Linked DNA regions of Acuticoccus sp. I52.16.1. The protein of the gene in region 1 interacts with the protein of each later gene in a pairwise test. Links are inferred from orthologs where the notes say so. Each region holds a gene or a part of one and is shown in the gene's direction. Other genes may lie near its edges.

The links. The genes of interacting proteins can lie anywhere in the genome.
Region 2: the proteins of groL (region 1) and MRB58_RS08605 interact in binary tests that used the Escherichia coli proteins (3 or more experiments, as listed by UniProt). The link is inferred for Acuticoccus sp. I52.16.1 from one-to-one orthologs.

What each region holds. Positions count from the first base shown.
Region 1 is NZ_CP094828.1:1,128,371-1,136,540, forward strand. The notes cover bases 5,105-8,044. They hold groL (chaperonin GroEL), read left to right. Parts: upstream 5,105-5,721; coding sequence 5,722-7,368; downstream 7,369-8,044. Other genes in these bases: groES (co-chaperone GroES), read left to right, coding at 5,380-5,685; MRB58_RS05085 (class I SAM-dependent methyltransferase), read left to right, coding at 7,765-8,044. Outside these bases: MRB58_RS05050 (MBL fold metallo-hydrolase), read left to right, coding at 1-748; MRB58_RS05055 (IS630 family transposase), read right to left, coding at 758-1,840; MRB58_RS05060 (DMT family transporter), read right to left, coding at 1,975-2,916; MRB58_RS05065 (sensor histidine kinase), read left to right, coding at 3,122-4,639; MRB58_RS05070 (response regulator), read left to right, coding at 4,636-5,061; more of MRB58_RS05085, read left to right, coding at 8,045-8,170.
Region 2 is NZ_CP094828.1:1,923,232-1,928,460, reverse strand. The notes cover bases 352-3,318. They hold MRB58_RS08605 (DeoR/GlpR family DNA-binding transcription regulator), read left to right. Parts: upstream 352-1,427; coding sequence 1,428-2,210; downstream 2,211-3,318. Other genes in these bases: MRB58_RS08600 (sugar ABC transporter ATP-binding protein), read left to right, coding at 2,207-3,318; MRB58_RS08610 (DUF3422 domain-containing protein), read right to left, coding at 352-1,219. Also shown: more of MRB58_RS08610, read right to left, coding at 1-351; more of MRB58_RS08600, read left to right, coding at 3,319-3,748; MRB58_RS08595 (ribose ABC transporter permease), read left to right, coding at 3,745-4,734; MRB58_RS08590 (ABC transporter substrate-binding protein), read left to right, coding at 4,760-5,229. UniProt on the Escherichia coli protein: Represses ulaG and the ulaABCDEF operon. Two ulaR binding sites have been identified in each promoter.

The sequences.
Region 1 (8,170 bases):
CGCGCAGTTCTCCAACTGCCACGCCATCGCCGACGCCTTCCCGAACGCGCGCATCATCCGCGTCGCCAACGAGACGCCGCAGCGCGATTACACCGTCGAGATCCGCTACATCGGCCACTCGACCTTTCGCATCACCGCGCCCGACGGGACCACCATCGCCACCGACTATGCCGGAAGCGCCGGCGCCGGTCCGACGCCGGACGTCGTCACGATGAACCACGCCCACACCAGCCATTTTACGAACTTCCCCGATCCCGCGATCCCGCACGTTTTGAAGGGATGGGGCGAAGACGGGCAACCGGCGCAACATATGCTCCAGGTCGGCGAGGTGCTGGTGCGCAACGTCACCTCCGACATCCGCAACTATCTGGGCGTCGAGGCCGACGGCAACTCCATCTTCATCTACGAGATCCAGGGCCTTTGCATCGGCCACCTCGGCCACCTGCACCAACCGCTCTCGGATGCGCAGGTCGCCGAGATCGGCCGGCTCGACGTGGTGTTCGTGCCGGTCGACGGCTCCTACACGATGGACCAGCGGGCGATGATGGAGGTCGTGTCGCGGCTGCGCGCGTCGATCGCCATCCCGATGCATTGGTTCGGCGCCTATACGCTGGCCGACTTCATCAACCGCACCCGTGCCGACGGGCTGACCATCGCCATGCCGTCGGACCCGGTGCTGCGCGTCTCGCTCAACTCGCTGCCGGAGCGGCCGACGTTCGTCGTCTTGCCGCGCACCTTCGGCGAGTGACGCCCGGCCCTAGTGGATTGACTCAAACGCTTGGAACCCGCGTTTGCGTGCGGCGATAATGGCATCGGGATCGGCGCGCCAGACGAAGGGCTTAGCCTCGGTGTCGTTGTGTTGGGCGATGAAGCGGTTGATGGCGGCCTGCAGGTCGACGACGCCGGTGAAGACGCCGTACTTCAGTCGTCGGCGGGTGAGTTTGGCGAAGAAGCCCTCGACGGCATTGAGCCAGGAACTCGATGTCGGGGTGAAGTGGAAGGTCCAGCGGGGATGGCGGGCGAGCCATCGCCTGACCTCGGGCGTCTTGTGCGAGGACACGTTGTCGAGGACGACATGGACGATCCGGCCCGGCGGGATGTCGCGTTCCAGCGCGTTCAGGAACCTGATGAACTCCTGATGGCGGTGGCGCGACATGTTTTTCCCGAAGACCTCGCCGGTCAGGACATTGAGCGCGGCGAACAGCGTCGTGGTGCCGTTGCGTTTGTAGTCGTGGGTCATGGTGGCGCCGCGGCCCCTCTTCAGCGGAAGGCCGGGCTGGGTGCGGTCGAGCGCCTGGATCGGGCTCTTCTCGTCGATCGACAGCACCACGGCGTGGGCCGGCGGCGCCACGTAAAGCCCCACGACATCACGCAGCTTCTCCACGAAGGCGGGGTCGCGGGAGAGCTTGAAGGTGCGCCAGCGGTGCGGGGCGAGGCCATGCGCGGCCCAGATCCGCTGCACCGTGACGACGCCAAGCCCGACAGCCTTCGCCATGGCCCGTGCCGTCCAGTGGGTCGCCTCGTGGGGCGGCGGCTCATGGGTCAACCGCACCACCTCGGCCACTTTGTCGGGCGCGACCGGCGCCTTGCCCGGCGGCCGGGACTTGTCCCAGAGCAGCCCCTCGACGCCGTCCGCGGCGAACCGCTCCTGCCATCGCCAGACGCTGGTCTTGCTCTTGCAGGTCGCCGCCATGATCGCGTGGGTGCCGTGCCCGTCGGCCGTCAGCAGCACGATGCGCGCCCGCCACATATGCTTTTGCGGGGTGTTCCGGCCCGAAACGATGGCTTCGAGCCGCGTTCGCTCGGTCCCCGAGACCGTGAAGGAGATGCCTGTTCGCATCTCTCTCATTCGCACGGGCTTACCCTCAACGGAATCCCAAAACGGACCCTTTTGAATGGGTCAATCCACTAGCGTGTCCGGGCGCGAGTGATGATCTGGGCAAGTGAGGGTCCGGGCCGCAGACCGTCTGTGCGTCAGCGGTCGGGGCCCGCGTCCTCCGGCGCTTCGCCGAGGGGGGCGTGCATGCGGGTCGCGGGCGGGCGCTGCGGGGTGATCGCGATCGCGGTCATGATCAGGCAGGCGGCAGCCCCGTGGGCCAGCGTCAACGGCTCGCCGAACGCCAGCCAGCCGATCAGGAACATGGTGGGCAATTCCGCACTGCCGGCGATCGCGGTCGACACCGCGCCGAGCCGCGGCGCGAACGTCACGTAGAGGAGTTGCGGCAGCAGCGCGCTGGCGATCGCCATGACGGCGATGGTGACGAGCGCGGCCGGCTCGAGCGGCAGGATCTCGGCCGGCGGCAGCTGGACGAGCAGCGGCGCCACTCCCAGCACCGCCCCCAGCGAGACCGAACCGGTGGCCGCCAGGGGCGGTAGCGCGCCGAGCCGATGGGCGATCACGTTGAGCAGGAAGCCGTAAGCCGCCGGCGTCGTGAGGCCGAAGAGAATCGCCGTCGCCGCCCCCCCGAACGAAACGATGGGCGTGCCCACCAGCGCCGCGGCGACGATGAGGACCGCCGCGAGCGCCCCGCGCGTCCCCGGCCGCTCGCCGAACAGGAGCGCGGCGAAGGCGATGGCGAACAACGGGTAGGTCATGAAGAGGACCGCCACCTCGGCGACCGGCAGGCTCCGCAGCGCCACGACGTAGCCGATCCACCCGAGCGCGATGGTGGCTCCGCCGGCGATCCCCCACAGCGTCGCCGTCCGCCGCGGCCCGCGCACGACCAGGAACGGCGCCAGCACCAGCGCGGTGAGCGCGAAGCGGAAGAAGGTGACGGCGGGTGCGGCCATGCCGAATTCCGGCAGCACCCGGCCGAAGTAGGCCGTGGTGCCGAACAACCCCGCCCCCGCGATGATGGCGAAGATGCCGGCGGGGTGGTGTCGGGCGGAGGCGAGGGAGGCGGACGAGGAACTCATCCTTCTCCTCTAGAGTACGCGGCCGGCGCGGTCTCCACCGCATCGCACCTACCGGCCCCGCGGCGGACCCGCGTGGGGCGATGCACCGTCACAGGCGCGGCACCCGGCCGATTTTACAATTTTCGCGAGAAATGTGCGGAAAATCCAACGCAGCTGGATGCAAGACGGCACGCCTATGACAGTCGATGCCAGAGCGAGTGTGTCCATGGTCGATGTCAGTACATTCAACTACTGCTTCCCCACCAGCCGGTGCGGCGTCAACTGCCCCGCGCTCCCGGCCGATCTGGGCGAAACCTACCTGGAGCACGAGTTCGAGGTGGCACGGCGCAGCGGCCTCTACGGGCGTATGCTGCGCGAGGGGGTGCTGACCGACGGCCTGTGGTTCTGGGACCTGCTCGAGCCGGACAACTGCTACATCAGCCCGGGCTTCTGGCGTGCGCTGGGATTCGCCCCGTCCACCCGGCCGCCGCTGATGGCGCACTGGCGCGCGCTGGTCTTCGAGGAGGACCTCGCCGCGTTCGAGGAGAAGATCGCCGCCCACCTCGCCAACCCCGCCACCCCCTACGACCAGGTCCTGCGTTGCCGAACCGCCGACGGAGCGACGCTGCGGGTGCGCTCACGCGGCGTCGCGCTGTTCGAAGACGGTGCGCCACGCCGCATGTCCGGCACCTTCGACGTGCTGGGCGACATGCGCGAGGACGTCCTGTCCGACAAGATGTCCGAGGTTCTGGAGCTGTCGCAGGACGCGATCTCCGTGTGGTGCATGCGCCGCGGGGTGCGACGCTGGAACCGCGGCGCGGAAGCGATGTTCGGCTTCACCGCCGAGGAGATGCAGGGCGAGATCGCCCATGAGCGCATGTGGGCTCGATTCTCCAGTGAATGGCCGGAGATCCTGGCGACGATCGAACGCGGGCGATCGTGGACCGGCGAGGCCGAGTGGCACGCCAGATCGGGCCGCACCGTCTACACCTCGACCACCCTGCAACGCATGGCGATCAGCGGAGGCGACACGCTCGTCCTGCAGGTGGACCGGGACGTGACGGCCAAGGTGGAGCTGCGCGAGCGGCAGCGCGTCATGACCCGCGAATTGAACCACCGGGTGAAGAACCTCTTCGCCGTGATCCGCGCGCTGGTGAAGCTCTCGTCCCTCGGCCAGGATCACGTGCCGGCGCTGGTGCGCGAGCTGGACCAGCGCATCGCCGCGCTCGCCGCCGCGCACGTCGTCAGCCTCGGCTACGAGATGGAGGACGGCGCGCCGTTGGGCGAGGTGCTCGAGGCGGTGCTGGCCCCCTACCCCGCCAGCCGCGCCGCACTGGAACTCGACGGGCCGAGCCAATGGCTGCCGCAGAGCCGGATCACACCCATGGGCCTCATCCTCAACGAATTGGCCACCAACGCGCTGAAGCACGGTGCCTGGTCCTCGCTGGAGGGGCGGGTGAGCGTGCGCTGGGAGCGCGTCCACGGTGACGGCGCCGAGCTGATTCGGCTGACGTGGGAGGAAATCTCGCCCTCGTTCCGCCCCAGCGGCACCGAAGCGACGCGCCGGGGCTTCGGCTCCGAGCTGATCGAGATGTCGACCGCCCAGATGGGGGCGGTCCTGTCACGCAGCGAGGGGCGGGCCGGCGTCCGGCTCACCCTCACCTTCGAGGCCGGCGTGCAGGTCGGCGCCGCAGCGCGTGCCCCCACCCTCCAACCGACGTCTGCCAGGAGCCACGTCCCATGATTGCAGAACCCTGCGAATCCACCCGCCTGCTGCGGCCGATGGCGACCCGACGCCAGCGCGTCCTATTGGTGGAGGACGAGGCTCTCATCGCACTGACGCTGAAAATGATGCTCGAGATCGACATGGGCCTCGACGTCGTCGGCCCGATCGCCCGGCTGGACGAGGCGATCGAGGCCGCGAGGACCGAACTCCTGGACCTCGCCCTGCTCGACGTCGCGATCATCGGCGGCGACGTCTTCCCGGTCGCCGATATTCTGCAGGCGCGCGACGTCCCGATCATCTTCCACACCGGGCACGGGCTGAAGGAAGATTTGATGGACTACTACGGCTGCGCCGAGGTCTTCTCCAAACCGTCCGACGATGCGGCGTTGCGTCACGCGATGACCCGCATGATCTCCGGCCCCGCCGCCGGCACCGGCTGACCCCGCTCCGCGCGATCGGCCGCACCGGCCCGTGCCATCGCACACTATTCGCCGGGCTTTCACATCATCACCCGGTCACGAGCGATCGGACCGGCCCGGCGCAATGGATGGAATGCCGCCGCGCGATTGATCCGCCCCACCCCCGCCCCCATCTGAAGGACGCAAAAAGTGTGACGCTCGTCACATTCGCGCGTTGACACTCGGACGCACCCATCATATCTCCCGGCCAGCGCTTGGCACTCACCTCAGGGGAGTGCCAACAGCGGCAAGACACTCAGAGACCGGGCACCAACGCCCCTTTTTGTCATGAGGACAGATATGAACTTCCGTCCGCTGCACGACCGCGTCGTCGTGCGCCGCATCGAGTCCGACACCAAGACCAAGGGCGGGATCATCATCCCCGATACCGCCAAAGAGAAGCCGCAGGAAGGCGAAGTCATCGCCGTCGGCCCCGGCGCCCGCGACGAGAACGGCTCCGTCCAGCCGCTCGACGTGAAGGCTGGCGACCGCGTCCTGTTCGGCAAGTGGTCCGGCACCGAGGTGAAGCTCGACGGTGAGGACCTCCTCATCATGAAGGAGAGCGACATCATGGGCGTCGTCGAAGGCGTCGCCGTCTCCGCCTAACTCACCGCGCCTCGAACAGATTTAAGGGAGCCCCACATGGCTGCTAAGGAAGTTAAGTTTTCGACCGACGCGCGCGACAAGATGCTCCGCGGCGTCGACATCCTCGCCAATGCCGTCAAGGTGACGCTCGGCCCGAAGGGTCGCAACGTCGTCATCGAGAAGTCCTTCGGTGCCCCGCGCATCACGAAGGACGGCGTGACCGTCGCCAAAGAGATCGAGCTGGAAGACCGGTTCGAGAACATGGGCGCGCAGATGGTGCGTGAGGTCGCCTCCAAGACCAACGACCTCGCCGGCGACGGCACCACCACCGCGACCGTTCTGGCCCAGTCGATCGTCCGTGAAGGCGCCAAGTCCGTGGCCGCCGGCATGAACCCGATGGATCTGAAGCGCGGCATCGACATGGCCGTCGTCGCGGCCATCAAGGACCTCGACGCCCGCGCCCGCACCATCAACACCTCCGACGAAGTCGCCCAGGTCGGCACCATCTCCGCCAACGGCGACAAGGAAGTCGGCGCGATGATCGCCGAGGCGATGCAGAAGGTCGGCAACGAGGGTGTCATCACCGTCGAAGAGGCCAAGTCGCTCGAGACCGAGCTCGAAGTCGTCGAGGGCATGCAGTTCGATCGCGGCTACATCTCGCCGTACTTCGTGACGAACGCCGAGAAGATGACGACCGAGCTCGAGGATCCCTACATCCTCATCTTCGAGAAGAAGCTCTCCAACCTCCAGGCGATGCTTCCGATCCTCGAGGCCGTCGTGCAGTCCGGCCGCCCGCTCCTCATCATCGCCGAGGACGTCGAGGGTGAGGCTCTGGCCACGCTCGTCGTCAACAAGCTCCGCGGTGGCCTGAAGGTCGCGGCCGTGAAGGCGCCGGGCTTCGGTGACCGTCGCAAGGCCATGCTGCAGGATATCGCCATCCTGACGAACGGCCAGGTCGTCTCCGAGGACCTCGGCATCAAGCTCGAGTCCGTCTCGATCGAGATGCTGGGCCGCGCCAAGAAGGTGTCGATCAACAAGGACGAGACCACGATCGTCGACGGCGCCGGTGACGCCGAGGACATCAAGGGCCGCGTCGCGCAGATCAAGCAGCAGATCGAAGAGACCACCTCCGACTACGACCGTGAGAAGCTCCAGGAGCGCCTCGCGAAGCTCGCCGGTGGTGTGGCCGTCATCCGCGTCGGTGGTGCCACCGAGGTCGAGGTGAAGGAGAAGAAGGACCGCGTCGACGACGCCCTCAACGCGACCCGTGCGGCCGTCGAGGAAGGCATCGTTCCGGGTGGTGGTGTCGCCCTGCTGCGCGCCAAGACCGCCGTCGCCAAGCTCTCCTCCGACAACCCGGACGTCGCGGCCGGCATCAAGATCGTGCTGCGCGCCCTCGAGGCTCCGGTGCGTCAGATCTCCGAGAACGCCGGTGTCGAAGGCTCCGTCGTGGTCGGCAAGATCCTCGAGAACGACAACATCGACTTCGGCTTCGACGCGCAGAACGAAGAGTACGGCAACATGATCGAGCGCGGGATCATCGACCCGAAGAAGGTCGTGCGTCACGCTCTCCAGGACGCCGCGTCGATCGCGTCGCTGCTCGTCACGACCGAGGCGATGGTCGCCGAGGCCCCCAAGAAGGACTCCGGCCCGGCGATGCCGGCCGGTGGCGACATGGGCGGCATGGGCGGCATGGGCTTCTAAGCCCGCGCCACCGTCCTCACGGACAGAAAGGGCCGCGCCTCGCGCGGCCCTTTTTTTATGCGCACTCGGCGGCGGCGCGACGCGGGCTCGACCATCGCCAGGCATGCCGACCGCGCGCCCCGCGACAAGCACGAGGAAATGGGCTTCTCCGACGGCTGGAGCACCCCGCTCGGCCAGCTGGTCGGCGTCGCCGCGACCCTGTATCGGCGCGCACCTGACCCGCGAGCGCGGCTGCGATATGATGCCGGGCCGCCCCGGCTGGCGGTGCCCCCGGCGCAGCACCGCCGCGGCCCCACGGGAAAAGGTGAGACGATGACCGGCCCCGCCACGGACGATCCGAACGCCGGCCAGCGCGCGTTTTGGAATGGAGGCCCGGCCCTGCTGCGATGGCGTGACATGCAGCCGACACTCGACCGCCTCTATCACGGGATCACCCTGCGCCTCCTGGAGATCCTCGCCCCCGCCCCCGGCGAGGACGCGCTCGACATCGGCGGTGCGGCCAGTGAGACGACTCGCCAGCTCGCCGCGCGCGTCGCCCCCGGCGGCCGCGTCCTCGGCGTCGACATTTCCGACGGGCTCGCCCGGGCCGGCCGCGACGCGCTGGCCGCGGCGGGCCTCACCAACGCCGAGATCGTCGTCGCCGACGCGCAGACCTACCCCTTCCCGCCGGCGCAATTCGACGTGGTCTCGTCCCGCTTCGGTGTCATGTTCTTCGCCGACCCGGTGGCGGCCTTCGCCAACATCGCCCGCGCGATGCGCCCGGGTGGACGCCTCGCCTTCGCCGCCTGGGGCGACTTCGCCG
Region 2 (5,229 bases), 790 kb from region 1 along the record:
CGCGGATGCGGCGCATGATGGCGTAGACCCCGAGCGCCACGAACGGCGCCAGGACCCCCAGCGCCACGTATTCCGACACCGGCAGCACATGCACCGCCTTGAGCGCGCGGACCGGGTAGGCGAGCAGGCCGAGCAGGTAGTAGCTGATCGCGATGACGGAGAGGCCCTCCACCGCCTCGGACAGCACGAGCTGGCGGTGCTGCCGCTCGTTCATGGTGCGCATGATCTCCTGGTTGGCCTTGTCCATCGACACGTCGACCCGCGTGCGCAGCACGTCGAGCGCGCGGCCGATGGCCTGGCTCAGCTCGTCCTGCCGCCGCTCCGTGGAGGTGATCGTGCGAACCGCGGGGGCGAGGCTGGCGGTGATGAAGCCGGACAGGGTCGCCCGCTCGTCGAGCTTGGCCTCCAGCAGCGTTTCCAACCGCTCCTCCACCAGCTTGGCGTAGGCGCGGCTGGCGGCGAACCGGTAGCTGGTGGCCGAGCGCATCGCCTCGGTGCGGGCCGACAGATGCTGCAGCTTGGTCAGGATCGCCTCGTCGCTCTGCGCGCCCTTGGTCAGCGCCTCGGTGACGTCGGCGAGGTCGCCCTCCAGCTCGTTCAGCACCGGGGCGAAGCGGCGCGCCTCGGGGATCCCGATGAGCGAGACGGTGCGGTAGGTCTCCGCCTCGAGGAGGCGCTGGATGCGTCGGCCGAGCTGCGACGGTCCCATCTCCGGCGCCGCGACCTCGAAGTCGATGAAACCGTCGGGGCCGGGCCGGCACGTCGTCGCCAGCACGAGGTCGCCGCGCAGGATGCCGCCGATGGTCGCGTCCGAGGCCGGGCCGGGCCGGTCCACCAGCCGCAGCCGCAGCGCCACCAGGAGCTCCGCGCTGGCCGGCGTGCGGGCCGCGATGGCGGTGAGGCGCGCCGCGCCCTCCGCCGGTCCCGCACGGCCGATGAGGCTCAGCGTCATGAACTCGGTGTGCGGCTCGAGGCGGACGATGAGGTCGCCGTCCTCGCGGATCGTGTGCGGCGCTTCGCCGGCCGTCTCCAGCCCGAACACCGCCGCGTAGAGGCCGAGGCGCGTCTCGTCGTCGGCGGTGAGGAAGGCGAGGTGGTGGATCGTCGCCGGCGGCCGCAGCGGCAGGTAGGGCCGGTCGTGCGCCTCCTGGATGGCCGTCTGGCGATCGGGATGGTTGCGAAAAGGCAGCGGCGCCGCCCCCGTGATGTGCTCGTTCACCCGGTCCTCCCCGCGTGGCTGGGCGGCAGGGTGGGCGCCGCAACTCGAGATCGCAACCGGGCCATGGGTCTTAGACTCGGGGGGGGCGCAGGCCGGACGGGATGGGCGAGGTGACGCACGGCGATGATTGAAATCGCTCATAAAGGGTTGCTCATGTGAGCGAATGCGCTAATCTCGTGCGCAAGTCGTAACAAAACGGCGGCTGGGGATGAGCGACCTTGAGCGGCAACAGTCGATCGTCGAGCTGTTGTCATCACAGACTTTCGTGTCGGTGCGCGACTTGCAGCAGACGCTCGGCGTCTCCGCGGCCACCGTCCGGCGCGATATCGACAAGCTGAACGAGGCCGGTGTCGCGCGCAAAGTCTATGGCGGTGTCGCCGCGCTGGAGGACAACCTGTGGCGCCGCCCGCCCTCGGCGCTGCCCTTCGTCGAAAATCGCGACCTCGCCGTCGAGCAGAAGCGTGCCATCGCCGCGGCTGCCGAGGGGCTGGTGCGCGACGGCTCGTCGGTCATCGTCCACGCCGGGTCGACCTGCTTCACCTTCGGCTGCCGGCTGGCGCTGCGCAACGTGCGCGTCTTCACCAACTCGATGCCGCTGGCGGCCTATCTCGCCGAGCACGGCACCTGTCATCTCACCGTCGGCGGCGGCGACATCCATCGCGAGCCGGGCATCCTGTTCGATCCCGTCCCCGGACCGACGCACTATGCGGCGCAGTTCTACGTCGGCGCGCTCGGCGTCTCGGGTGAGGGAATCCTCGAGCAGCACCCGCTGCTGGTGCGGTTCGTGAAGGAGATGAGCGAGCGGGCGAACGAGATCATCGTCCTCGTCGACTCGTCGAAATTCGCCCTGCGTCCGCCCGTCGTGGCCCTGCCGATGTCGCGCATCACCACGCTCGTCACCGACGACGGCATCACCCCCGCGCACGAGCGGATGGTGCGTGAAGAGGGCGTCAACCTGATCGTCGCCGAAACCAGCGCGAGGCCCCAATGACGCTTCTGGACATGCGTTCGATCTCCAAGACCTTCGGCCCGGTGAAGGCGCTCTCGAACGTCTCGCTTCAGGTCGCGGCCGGCGAGGTCCACGCGCTGATGGGCGAAAACGGCGCCGGCAAGTCGACCTTGATGAAGATCCTTTCCGGGGCCTACGTGGCCGACCGCGGCGGCGAAGTGCTGATCGGCGGCAAGAAGGTCGAGACCGGGGATCCGAAGGTCGCGAAGGCCAACGGCATCGCCGTCATCTACCAGGAGCTGGCGCTGTCGCCCAACCTCACGGTGGCGGAAAACATCTTCCTCGGCGCGGAGCCGCACCGCGGGCCCTTCATCGACCGGCGCGAGATGAACCGCCGCTCGCGCCAGATCCTGACCGAGCGTCTCGGCCTGGACTTCCATCCCGCGATCACGCTCGGGCGCCTGTCGCTCGGCGAGCGGCAGATGGTGGAGATCGCCCGCGCCCTTTCGACCAACGCCCGCCTCATCGTCATGGACGAGCCGACGACGGCGCTCACAACGCGCGAGACCGAGAAGCTGTTCGACGTCATCGCCCAGCTGAAGGCCGACGGGATCGCCATCATCTACATCTCCCACCGCATGGAGGAGGTGTACACGCTGGCCGACCGTTGCACCGTGCTGCGCGACGGCGAGCTGGTCGGAACGCTGGAAAAGCGTGAGATCACCGCCGAGCGGGTCGTTTCGATGATGGTCGGGCGCGACATCTCCACCTTCTACAAGAAGGACCACGCCACGGCGGTCGAGCCGGGCGCGGTGGTCCTGAAGGTCGAGGGACTGGGCGACGGGCACTTCGTCCACGACTGCTCGTTCGAGGTGCGGCATGGCGAGGTGATCGGCATCGCCGGCCTCGTCGGCTCGGGGCGCACCGAGCTGGCGCGGCTCATCTACGGTGCCGAGAAGCCGGCGGCCGGCCGCGTCGTCCTGGACGGCGCGACGTTGACCATCGCTTCGCCGCGTCACGCGCTGGCGCACGGCATCGCCTATCTCACCGAGGACCGCAAAGGCCTCGGCCTCTTCCTCGACATGTCGATCTCCGAGAACGTCAACATCGGCGTGTTGCAGCGGGACGCCGGCACCGGCGGGCTCCTGGACTCCGGCGCCGCCGGCCGGCGCGCGAGCAAGGCCATGAAGTCCCTCGCGATCCGTGCCCCCAGCGCCAAGCTGAACACCAACGCCCTGTCGGGCGGCAACCAGCAGAAGGTGCTGCTGGCGCGCCTCCTGGAGCTGGGACCCCGCGTCGTCATCCTCGACGAGCCGACCCGCGGCGTCGACGTCGGCGCCAAGTCCGAGATCTACCGCCTGATCGACAGTCTGGCGCGCGACGGGATCGCCGTCATCGTCATCTCGTCGGAGCTGCCGGAGATCATCGGCGTGTCGGACCGCGTGCTCGTGATGCGCGAGGGGACGATCGCCGGCGAGGTGGCCCCGCCACGCGGCGAGCCGATCCTGCAGGAGGAGATCATGGCCTATTCGACGGGCGCCCTCGGCGCCGAGCGCCGCACCCAAGGAGCGACAGCGTGACCGCAGCGACGAAGGACGACACCAAGAGCGGCCTCGACCGGAAGCACCAGCTGCGCGTGATCTTCACCGCGCTCGGCATGCTGCCGGTGCTGATCCTGCTCGGCATCGGCTTCGAGCTGCTGTCGGGCAAGTTCCTGACGGTCAACAACCTGTCGATCGTCATGCAGCAGGCGTCGATCAACATCGTGCTGGCCGCGGGCATGACCTTCGTCATCCTCACCGGCGGCATCGACCTCTCGGTCGGCTCGGTGCTTGCGGCGTCGGCGATGGTGGCGGTGATCGCCTCGCTGTGGCCCGACATCGGCATGATCGGCATCCCGCTGGCGCTCGGGATGGGCCTCGCCTGCGGCCTCGCCAACGGCGCGCTGATCGCCTACCTCAACCTGCCACCGTTCATCGTCACCTTAGGCACACTCACCGCCGTCCGCGGCCTCGCGCGGCTCCTGGGTGGCGACACCACCGTCTTCAACTCCGACCTTCCGTTCGAGGCGATCGGCAACGGCTCGCTGTTCGGCGTCCCGTGGCTCGCCATCATCGCGGTCGGGGTCATCCTGTTGTCGTGGGTGATCCTGCGCCGAACGGTGCTCGGCATGTGGATCTACTCCATCGGCGGCAACCAGGAGGCGGCCCGGCTGACGGGCATCAAGGTCTCCCTGGTGCTGCTGTTCGTCTACGCCATGTCCGGGCTCATGGCGGGCCTCGGCGGCGTGATGTCCGCCGCGCGTCTCTACGCGGCGAACGGCCTGCAACTCGGCCAGGCCTACGAGCTCGACGCCATCGCCGCCGTCATCCTGGGCGGCACGTCCTTCGTCGGCGGCGTCGGGTCCATCTGGGGCACGCTGATCGGCGCGCTCATCATCGCCGTCCTGTCCAACGGTCTCATCCTGACCGGCGTGTCGGACATCTGGCAGTTCATCATCAAGGGCCTCGTCATCATCGTCGCCGTCGCCCTCGATCGCTACCGCCTCAAGGGCACGAGAGCCTGAGGCCAACCACAGGGAGGAACGTTTCATGGGTAAGTTCACCAAGCTGCTCGCCGGCACGGCGCTCGCCGCCATGGTCGCCACCGGCGCCAGCGCGCAGGACAAGAAGCTGGAGTCGATCGGCATCTCCGTCGGCCTCCTCGGCAACCCGTTCTTCGTCGCCACGATCAAGGGCATCGAGGACCGCGCCAAGGAGATCAACCCGGATGTGCAGGTGACCTCGGTCTCGGCCGATTACGACCTCAACAAGCAGGTCAGCCAGATCGACAACTTCATCGCCGCCGGTGTCGACATCATCATGCTGAACGCGGTCGACGCGAAGGCGATCGCCCCGGCGGTGAAGCGCGCGCAGAACGCCGGCATCACCGTCGCCGCGTTCGACGTGTCGGCGCCCGGCGCGGACGTGACCGTGATGACCGACAACGTCGCCGCCGGCCGCAAGGCGTGCCAGTACATCATCGACCAGATCGGCGAAGAGGGGAACGTGATCATCATCAA